Regions from separate parts of the Micromonospora nigra genome, predicted to be linked through region 3. Evidence: riboswitches for the same ligand, from Rfam matches in the RefSeq annotation. Region 3 holds a riboswitch; each other region holds the start of a gene.
What was found. Region 3 has a riboswitch for cobalamin ahead of cobN (cobaltochelatase subunit CobN). Riboswitches for the same ligand answer to the same signal wherever they lie in the genome.
Positions count from the first base shown of each region.

Region 1: another riboswitch for cobalamin. It lies ahead of GA0070616_RS14070 (ABC transporter substrate-binding protein); the one in region 3 lies ahead of cobN (cobaltochelatase subunit CobN).
Region 2: another riboswitch for cobalamin. It lies ahead of bluB (5,6-dimethylbenzimidazole synthase); the one in region 3 lies ahead of cobN (cobaltochelatase subunit CobN).

Region 1 covers NZ_FMHT01000003.1:3,291,532-3,294,797, forward strand. Annotated here, with positions in the region: gene GA0070616_RS14065 (M14 family metallopeptidase) at 1-1,506, shown strand, start outside; cobalamin riboswitch at 1,683-1,821, shown strand; gene GA0070616_RS14070 (ABC transporter substrate-binding protein) at 1,900-2,838, shown strand; gene GA0070616_RS14075 (FecCD family ABC transporter permease) at 2,915-3,266, shown strand, end outside.
Region 2 covers NZ_FMHT01000003.1:3,204,077-3,207,342, forward strand. Annotated here, with positions in the region: gene GA0070616_RS13630 (cryptochrome/photolyase family protein) at 1-621, shown strand, start outside; gene GA0070616_RS13635 (crotonase/enoyl-CoA hydratase family protein) at 733-1,497, opposite strand; cobalamin riboswitch at 1,561-1,757, shown strand; gene bluB (5,6-dimethylbenzimidazole synthase) at 1,794-2,420, shown strand; gene GA0070616_RS13645 (Rieske (2Fe-2S) protein) at 2,500-3,266, shown strand, end outside.
Region 3 covers NZ_FMHT01000003.1:5,765,242-5,768,507, reverse strand. Annotated here, with positions in the region: gene cobN (cobaltochelatase subunit CobN) at 1-1,730, opposite strand, end outside; cobalamin riboswitch at 2,039-2,215, opposite strand; gene GA0070616_RS25275 (hypothetical protein) at 2,335-2,670, opposite strand; gene GA0070616_RS25270 (hypothetical protein) at 2,767-3,266, shown strand, end outside.

The DNA.
Region 1 (3,266 bases), 2.5 Mb from region 3:
GACTACGCCGAGCTGACCGCCGTGGTCAACAAGGTGGTCGCCGACCACCCGACGATCGCCCGGAAGATCAGCATCGGCACCTCGTACCAGGGCCGTGACCTGATGGCGGTGAAGATCTCCGACAACGTCGCCTCCGACGAGAACGAGCCGGAGATCCTGTTCAACTCCCAGCAGCACGCGCGGGAGCACCTGACCGTCGAGATGGCGATCTACCTGCTCAACCTGTTCACCGACAACTACAACTCCGACTCCCGGATCCGGGACATCGTCAACACCCGGGAACTGTGGATCGTCCCGACGGTCAACCCGGACGGCAGTGAGTACGACATCGCCACCGGCTCGTACCGGTCGTGGCGTAAGAACCGCCAGCCGAACAGCGGCTCGTCGTACGTCGGCACCGACCTGAACCGCAACTGGGGCTACCTGTGGGGCTGCTGCGGCGGCTCGTCCGGCTCCACCTCGTCGGACACCTACCGGGGCCCGTCGGCGTTCTCCGCGCCGGAGACCCAGGCGCTGCGCAACTTCGTCAACAGCCGCGTCGTCGGTGGGACGCAGCAGATCAAGGCCAACATCGACTTCCACACGTACTCGGAGCTGGTGCTGTGGCCGTTCGGCCACACCACCAACAACACCACCACCGGGATGACGGCCGACCAGTACAACACCTTCGCCACCATCGGCCAGCAGATGGCGGCCACCAACGGCTTCACCCCGCAGCAGTCCAGCGACCTGTACATCACCGACGGTGGCAGCATCGACTGGATGTGGGCGGCGCACGGCATCTGGGCGTACACCTTCGAGCTGTACCCGGGCTCGGCCTCCGGCGGCGGCTTCTACCCGCCCGACGAGGTGATCCCCGCGCAGACGTCGCGTAACCGGGAGGCGGTGCTGATCCTCAGCGAGTACGCCGACTGCCCGTACCGGGCGATCGGCAAGCAGTCGCAGTACTGCGGCGGCGGTGGCGGTGGCACCACGGTCTGGTCGGACACCTTCGAGACCGCGACCGGCTGGACGATCAACCCCGGCGGCACGGACAACGCCACCACCGGCCAGTTCGAGCGGGGTGCCGCGCAGGCGACCAACTCCGGCGGCGCCAAGCAGCTCACCCCGTACGCGGGCAGCAACAGCCTGGTCACCGGCGCGCCGGCCGGCAGTGGTGCCGGTTCCTACGACATCGACAGCGGTGCCACCAGCGCCCGGTCCCCGGCGGTGACCCTGCCGTCGAGCGGCACCCTGACCCTGTCGCTGGCCTGGTACCTGGCGCACGCCTCGAACTCGTCCTCGGCCGACTACTTCCGGGTCAGTGTGGTGCACAACGGCGGCACCACGACCCTGCTCAACCAGGCCGGGGCGGCGACCAACCGCAACGGTTCCTGGACGGTGTCGAGCCTCAACCTCACCCCGTACGCCGGGCAGTCCGTCCGGATCCTGGTGGAGGCTGCGGACGCCTCGGGCGCGAGCCTGGTCGAGGCGGCTGTGGACAACGTCACCATCACCGCCTCCTGATCCGGCGGGGCCCCGTTCCACCCCCGACGGGGCCCCGTCCCACCCGGCAGGGCCCCGTTCCACCTCGGGCAGGGCCCCGATCCGGCAGGAAAGCGGATGAATCCCCGTCGAGTGGTCGTCGTCTCCCGCCCCCGCGCAGGAGTCGGCGGCCGCTCGGCGGGGATCGCTGCGTGACCAGGAAGAGGGCCGCGCGGCGTGCGCTACCGTCTTACCGACCACGCCACAGCGAAGCCGGTGCGAAACCGGTGCTGTCCCGCAACTGTGATGCCCCTGCCGGGGACGAGCCAGGTCGCCTGCGGTGCGGTCGCGACCCGCGCTCTCGAGGAAGGGCGCCTCGCGGACGGACGTACGCGTCCTGTCGGCGAAGCACCACCTCGACCGACAGGAGGACCGATGTTCAGACGTACCCCCCGGATCTTCGCCGCCACCCTCGCGGTGGCCGCGCTGACCCTCGGTGCCTGCGCCGAGAAGACCTCGGACACGCCCACCCCCGATGCCGGCGGTTCTTCCGCCGCCGCCTTCCCCGTCACGGTCGGCTCGCTGACCCTCCAGGAGCGGCCCGAGAAGATCGTGTCGCTGTCGCCGACGGCCACCGAGATGCTGTTCGCCATCGGCGCGGGCCCCCAGGTCACCGCCGTCGACGACCAGTCGAACTTCCCGGCCGACGCGCCGAAGACCGACCTGTCCGGCTACCAGCCGAACGCCGAGGCCATCGCCGCGCGCAACCCCGACCTGGTGGTGCTCGCCAACGACACCAACAAGATCGTCGACCAGCTCACCGCGCTGAAGATCCCGGTCCACCTGAACCCGGCCGCGAAGACGCTGGACGACTCCTACCGGCAGATCACCGAGCTGGGCGCGCTGACCGGCAACGTCGACGCCGCCGCCGACGTCACGAAGCGGATGAAGGACGACATCGCCAAGATCGTCGCCGAGGTGCCGGAGCGGGCCGAGAAGCCGACCTACTTCCACGAGCTGGGCCCGGAGCTGTACACCGCCACCAGCAAGACCTTCATCGGCTCGCTCTACACGCTCGCCGGCCTGGAGAACATCGCCGACGCGGCCGACGCCGACGGCAGCAACGGTGGCTACCCGCAGCTGTCCCAGGAAGTCATCGTCGACGCCGACCCGGACTTCATCTTCCTCGCCGACACCAAGTGCTGCCAGCAGAGCCCGGAGACCGTCAAGGCCCGCGGCGGCTGGTCCGGCATCACCGCGGTGAAGAACAACCAGATCGTGGCCCTCGACGACGACGTGGCCTCCCGTTGGGGGCCGCGCGTGGTGGACCTGCTGCGCGCCATCGTCGACGCCACCGCCACGGCGACCCCGTGACGGACGCCCGCCGGTGACCACGGCCCTGCCCGTGACCGGAGGTGACCGCCGCCGCGAGCGGCAGCCGACCACGCCGCTGCGGTCGGCCGGGACGCCCGTCGCGTCCCGGCCGGCCGGGCTGCGCCCGCGCTGGCTCGTCGCCGGTGTCGCCGCGGTGCTGGTCGCCCTGGTCGTCGGGGTGTCGCTCGGCCCGGTCGCCCTGCCGCCGGGCAGCGTCGCGGCCGAACTGCTCAACCTCATTCCGGGGGTACGCCTCGACAGCGGGCTGACCGAGCGGGAGATCGCCATCGTCACCGAGCTGCGGCTGCCCCGCGTCGTGCTCGGCCTGCTCGTCGGCGGGCTGCTCGCCCTGGCCGGCGGCTGCTACCAGGGGGTGTTCCGCAACCCGCTGGCCGACCCGTACCTGCTCGGCGTCGCCGCCGGCGCCG
Region 2 (3,266 bases), 2.6 Mb from region 3:
CTGCGGTTCGGCTGCCTGTCCCCGCTGAGCGTGGCGAACCGCGTCGACGACCGGGCCTCGCCCTTCGTCCGGCAGCTCTGCTGGCGGGACTTCTACTACCAGGTCACCGACGCCTTCCCCGGGATCTCCACCGACGCGTACCGGCGCGGGGCCACCGAGAACTGGCGGTACGACGAGGACGCCCTCGCCGCCTGGGCGCAGGGGCGCACCGGGGTGCCCGTCGTGGACGCCGGCATGCGGCAGCTACGCCACCAGGGCTGGATGCACAACCGGGCCAGACTGATCACCGCCGGCCACCTGACCAAGTCGCTCGGGCTCGACTGGCGGGCCGGGGTGCGGGTGTTCTCCCACTGGCTGCTGGACGGGGACGTGGCGAACAACTCCGGCAACTGGCAGTGGGTGGCCGGCACCGGCAACGACACGAAGCCGTACCGGGGCTTCAACCCCGTACGCCAGGCGGAACGCTACGACCCCGACGGCGCTTACGTCCGCCGCTGGGTGCCGGAGCTGGCCGCGATCGCCGGCCCGGCCGTCCACCAGCCCTGGCGGCTGCCCACCCCGCCCGACGGCTACCCGCCGCCGCTGGAACCGCCCGGCCCCACGCCCACCTGGCTGCGCTGACACCGACCGGGTGCCTGGCTGCGCTGACCCGGACCGGGCGGCGGGTCGTCGGGCGGCCCCTGGGCGATCGTGGCCCGGTGCCGGGAGCGACAGGGCGGAGCCGTGCCCGGTTCAGTCAGCGGGGGCCCCGTGCCGGCCGGCACCCGCCGCGAAGCGGGCCGCGCCGGGCATCGCGTCCGTGGCGAGGGCGACCAGGCCGAACTCCAGTTCGACGGCCATCGCCTGCGGCTCCGGCAGGCCGGCCGTGGCGCGCACCGCCGCCCGGTCGGTGCGCAGGCAGGTCTGCGGGTGCCGGGCGATCTCGGCGGCGAGCCGCTCGGCCGCCGTCCTCGCCCCACCCGGCGCGACCAACCGGTTGACCAGCCCCATCGCGTACGCCTCGTCGGCCGCCACGGGCCGGCCGGTGAGGATCAGGTCCATCGCCCGGCTCTCCCCGATCAGCCGGGGCAGCCGGACGGTGCCCCCGTCGATCAGCGGCACCCCCCAGCGTCGACAGAACACTCCGAGCGTGGCGTCGGACTCGGCCACCCGCAGGTCGCACCAGAGCGCCAGTTCGAGCCCGCCGGCCACCGCGTGACCGGAGATGGCCGCGACCACCGGCTTGCCGAGGGCCATCCGGGTGGGGCCCATCGGCCCGTCCCCCTCGGTCTCCACCCGGTTGCCGCTGGGTGTGCCGATGGCCTTCAGGTCGGCACCGGAACAGAACGTGCCGCCAGCCCCCCAGAGCACGGCCACCGCCGCGTCGGGGTCGGCGTCGAAGGCGCGGAACGCGTCCGCGAGGGCGCGTGCGGTGGGACCGTCGACGGCGTTGCGCGCCGCCGGCCGGTCCAGGATGACGGTGGTCACCGGCCCGTCGCGTTCCACCCGTACGCCCACCCGCCCAGCATGCCGCACGTCCCGCCCGGCAGCCAGCGACGAGCGGGCCGGCGCTAGCATCGCCGACGGCACATCATGTGAGGTGCCCCGCGCGAGCGGGGAGAATCGGGAAGCCGGTGCGAATCCGGCACGGGCCCGCCGCGGTGACCGGGGAGCCACCGTCCACGCGCGCAGCGCAGCCACTGGCCCAGCGGCCGGGAAGGCGGACGGCCAGGCGTCGATCCGGGAGTCCGAAGACCGGCCTCGCGTCAGGTGCCCACGCCTGCGGCGTGGGCCGAGCGCAGCGGGAGCCTGCCATGGACCTGTACGACGCCATCCACACCCGCCGGGACGTACGCGCCCAGTTCACCGGTGCGCCGGTGCCCGAGGAGACCCTGCACCGGATCCTGGCGGCGGCACACGCCGCGCCGAGCGTCGGCCACTCCCAGCCGTGGGACTTCGTGGTCGTCCGGGACCCGGAGACCCGGCGGCGGTTCCACGAGCACGTGCACACCGAGCGGGACGTCTTCGCGGCCACCCTGGACGGCGAGGCCGCCGACCGGTTCACCCGCATCAAGATCGACGGGGTGCTGGAGTCGACCCTGTCGGTCGTGGTCACCTACGACGCCGCGCGCGGCGGACCCGCCGTGCTCGGCCGGCACGCCATCGCCGACGCCGGGCTCTACTCGGCCTGCCTCGCCATCCAGAACCTGTGGCTGGCCGCCACCGCCGAGGGACTCGGCGTCGGCTGGGTGTCCTTCTACCGCGAGGCCTGGCTCGCCGGGCTGCTCGGGATCCCCGCCGGCATCCGCCCGGTGGCCTGGCTCTGCCTCGGCCCGGTCAGCCACCTGGAAGCCGTGCCCGACCTCGTCCGGCACGGCTGGCGGCGCACCCGCCCACTCGCCGAGGCCATCCACGAAGGTCGCTGGCAGTCTGGTCGCTGACCGTCCCGGAGCGCAATTCATCCTCCGCGACCGGTTTGTGACCTGGAACGTCGGGAAGTCGGTACGGGTGCGAGCACTGATGAGGAAGATCGAGCAGGCATCCGGGCTGGACCGGTTCGGTGACCGGTTGCAGAAGGTCGTGCAGGGCACGCTGCGGGGGCAGCGGGTCCGCGACCTGCTGCACGGCGTGTGGTTGGGGCACCCCCTGCACCCGGCGATGGTGCAGGTGCCCGCGGGCGCGTGGATCAGCACCGCCGTGCTGGACCTGTTGCCCGGCCAGCGGCGGGCGGCCACCACGCTCACCGCGGTCGGCACCCTGAGCGCCCTGCCCACGGCGGTGGCCGGCCTCAACGACTGGGCCGCCCTATCCCGTGAGCAGCGCCGGATCGGCCTGGTGCACGCCGCCTCCAACACGGTCGGGCTGGCCCTCTACGCGGGCTCGCTGGCCGCCCGGCTCTCCGGTCGGCACAACCTCGGCCGTACCCTCGGCTGGTTCGGCCTCGGCGCGGCCGGCGCGGGCGCCTACCTGGGCGGCCACCTGGCCTACAAGCAGGGCGCGCAGGTCAACGTGAGTGTCTCCGAGCTGCACCGGATCAGCGACGGCTGGCACTCCGTGGTCGACGTGATCGACCTGCCGCAGCGGGAACTGATCACCCGCAGGGTCGACGACGTCTCGCTGATCCTCTACCGCCAGGGCGACGAGGTGACCGCGATGCTGGAGCGCTGCCCGCACCAGAGTGGACCACTGGGCCAGGGCGAGGTACGCGAGATCGACGGCCACGCCTGCGTGGTCTGCCCCTGGCACGGCAGCGCGTTCCGGCTCGCCGACGGCGAGGTCGTGCACGG
Region 3 (3,266 bases):
GCGCGGGCCATCGGCGGCACCAGGTGGTCGACGACGACGGCGTGGGCGCGCCGCTTGGCCTGGGTGCCCTCGCCGGGGTCGTTGACGATGAACGGGTACACCAGCGGCAGGTCGCCGAGGACGGCGTCGGGGGCGCAGTCGGTGGCCAGTCCGAGCCCCTTGCCCGGCAGCCACTCCAGGGTGCCGTGCTTGCCCAGGTGCACCACGGCGTCCGCGCCGAACCCGCCGTCGGCGGCGGGCGCGGCCAGCCACCGGTAGGCGGCCAGGTAGTGGTGGCTGGGCGGCAGGTCGGGGTCGTGGTAGATGGCGACCGGGTTCTCGCCGAAGCCGCGCGGCGGCTGGATCAGCAGGGTCACGTTGCCGAAGCGCAGTCCGGCGAGCACGATGTCGCCGCCGTCGGTGTACAGCCCACCGGGCGGCTCGCCCCAGTGCTCGCGCATCCGTTCCCGCAGCGGCGCGGGCAGCCGGTCGAACCAGCGCCGGTAGACGTCTCCCGGCACCCGCGCCTCGGCGGCGGCCAACTGGTCGGGGGTGAGCCACTCCACGTCGTGCCCGCCGGCGGCGATCAACGCGTGGATCAGCGCGTCGCCGTCGCCGGGCGGCGGACCGTCGCCGAGGTGGTAGCCGGCGTCGGCCATCGCGGCGAGCAGCCGCACCGCGCTGGCCGGGGTGTCCAGACCCACGGCGTTGCCGACCCGGGAGTGCTTCGTCGGGTACGAGCTGAGCACCACCGCCACCCGCCGATCGGCGTGGGGGACGTGCCGCAGCCGGGCGTGCCGCACCGCGATCCCGGCGACCCGGGCGGCGCGTTCGGGGTCGGCGACGTACACCGACAGCCCGTCGGGGTCGATCCGCTTGAACGAGAACGGCACGGCGATGATCCGGCCGTCGAACTCGGGGATGGCCACCTGCATCGCGGCGTCCAGCGGGGACAGTCCGGCGTCGCTGCCGGCCCACTGCTCCCGGGTGCTGGTCAGGCACAGGGCCTGGATGACCGGGACGTCCAGGGCGGCCAGCGCGCCGACGTCCCAGGCGTCGGGGTCGCCCCCACCGGAGGCGTCGGCGGCGACGGTTCCACCGGCGGCCAGGACGGTGACCACGAGGGTGTCGCAGCGGGCGAACAGCCCCAGCGGGCCGGCCCCGGCGGTCAGGCCGCGCAGGGATCCGCAGTGGATGGGCAGCGCGTTGCCGCCGGCCGCCTCGACCGCGTCGGCCAGCACGTCGACGAAGCCGGTGTTGCCGGCCAGGGCGTGCGCCCGGTAAAAGACGATGCCGACCGTCGGGCGGTCCGGGCGGGTGGGACGGTCGCCGTGCACCCCGTAGGCGGGGGTGGCCGCGGGCGGGGCGAAACCCTCGCCGGTGAGCAGCACCGTGTCGGACAGGAAGCGGGCCAGCTCGCCCAGGTTGTCGGGGCCCCCCTCGACCAGGTAGGCCAGCGCCTGGGTGGCCACCCCCGACGGCACGGTGGAGGCCGCCATCAGGTCGGCGTCGGGCACGGCCTCGCCGCCGAGCACGACCGTGGGCACGCCGGAGGCGAGCACCGCGGCGAGACCGTCGGGCCACGCCTGCCGGCCGCCGAGCAGGCGTACGACGGCGAGGTCGACGCCGTCGAGCAGAGCGGGCACGGCGTCGGTGGCGACCCGGGCGGGGTTGGCGAGCCGGTAGTCGGCGGCGCTGGCGCGGGCGGCCAGCAGATCGGTGTCGGCGGCGGACAGCAGCAGGATGCGCACGTGTGACTCCGTACGGTGACGCGAGCCGGCACCGTGGCACCGGTGGCGCGGAAGGGAGTGGTCGCGGCGGTCAGCGGACGCGACGAGCCGGCGGCACGCTCACCTCGGGGTGGACGGCGCGCGGGGACGGCGCGGCGCGGACCTCAGCGGTGAACGACGGTGGGGGTGGGGCCAGGAGCCGGGCCGGCGACCACGGGCCGGCCGGTGGAGCCGAGATCGGCGAGACGGTCGTCGAGCGACCGGGGACGCGTAGCGTCGGTACGGCAGAGGCCAGGCCTCATCGGGGTCCTCCTCGGGTGTCCACGCCCTGGGGTCACGCTCCGACGGCCGAAGTATCCTGGCTCCCGGATCGACGCTCACCCCCGGCCTTCCAACCGTGCACCCACGGCCGTGACTCACGAGGGGGGATCGCTCCCCGGTGACAGTGGCGGGACCGCGCCGGAATCGCACCGGCTTCCTTCACTGCCGTCAGGCCGCGAATGCTGCCACACCCCGCCGGGCCGGTCAACGTGACGGGACCGCACAGGGAGCCGGCGCCCGGATGACGGGAGGCACGGCGATGCCCCCCGACCAGGCGCGGGAGGCGGTCGGCGGCTGATCCCGCTCAGCAGGCCCGGCGTTCCGGATGGGACCGGTTCCAGGCCCGCATGCGCTCCGGATAGCCGGTACGCTCCGCCTCGTACAGCGGCACGGCGTGCTTGCGGGCGATGCCACCGGCCGTGCGCGGGGTGCCGGTCCGGCGGCGGATCCACTCGCCGTCGTGGGCGATCGCCACGACGGTGGTGTCGGTGGCGGTCGTCTCGGGTTCCAGGTAGAACTCCACTCCCCGCCGGCTGGTCACGAACTCCTCCAGCGCGGCCAGGTCCTCCCTGGTCGCCTCGCGGTCGAGCTTCGTCGGGGTGCCCTGCGCGGCACGCGGCCGTCGGCTGAACCAGCCCATCTGCGGCTCCTTCCCTCGGCTCACCCCAGTGCACCACCCTTGCCTGGCAGGTCACTGGGTGTGCGCTGGGAGCCGGCTCGGCGCTAGGATCGTCCGGTGATCGGGGCCGCCGCGCGGGACAACGCCGCCTGGTGCGACCTGGTGTGCCGGGCGCACGGTCTGACCGGCGTGACCGACGCGGACGCCTGGTCGGTGTCGCGCCGTTCGCCGCCCTGGTACCCCGACGCGGTGACCCTTCGCCCCGGCGTCGACCCGGCAGCCGTGCTGGCCCGCATCGACGACGGCCCGGGGGCGTCGGTGAAGGACAGCTTCGCCGACCTGGACCTGACCCCGCACGGATTCCGGGTGCTGTTCGAGGCGACCTGGATCCACCTGCCCCCGGGGCCGACGCCGGGCGCATCGGAGCTGACGCCGGTGGTCACCAGCGAGCAGTTGACCACCTGGGCAACCGCCCACGGCGGCGGCCCGCTGTTCCGGGCCGCGCTGCTGGCCGAACCCGGCGTGCGCGTCCTGGGCCTGCCGGACGGGCACGGCGGGTGGGCCGGCGGCGCGGTGCTGCACACCGGGGGCGACGTGGTGGGGGTCTCCAACGTCTT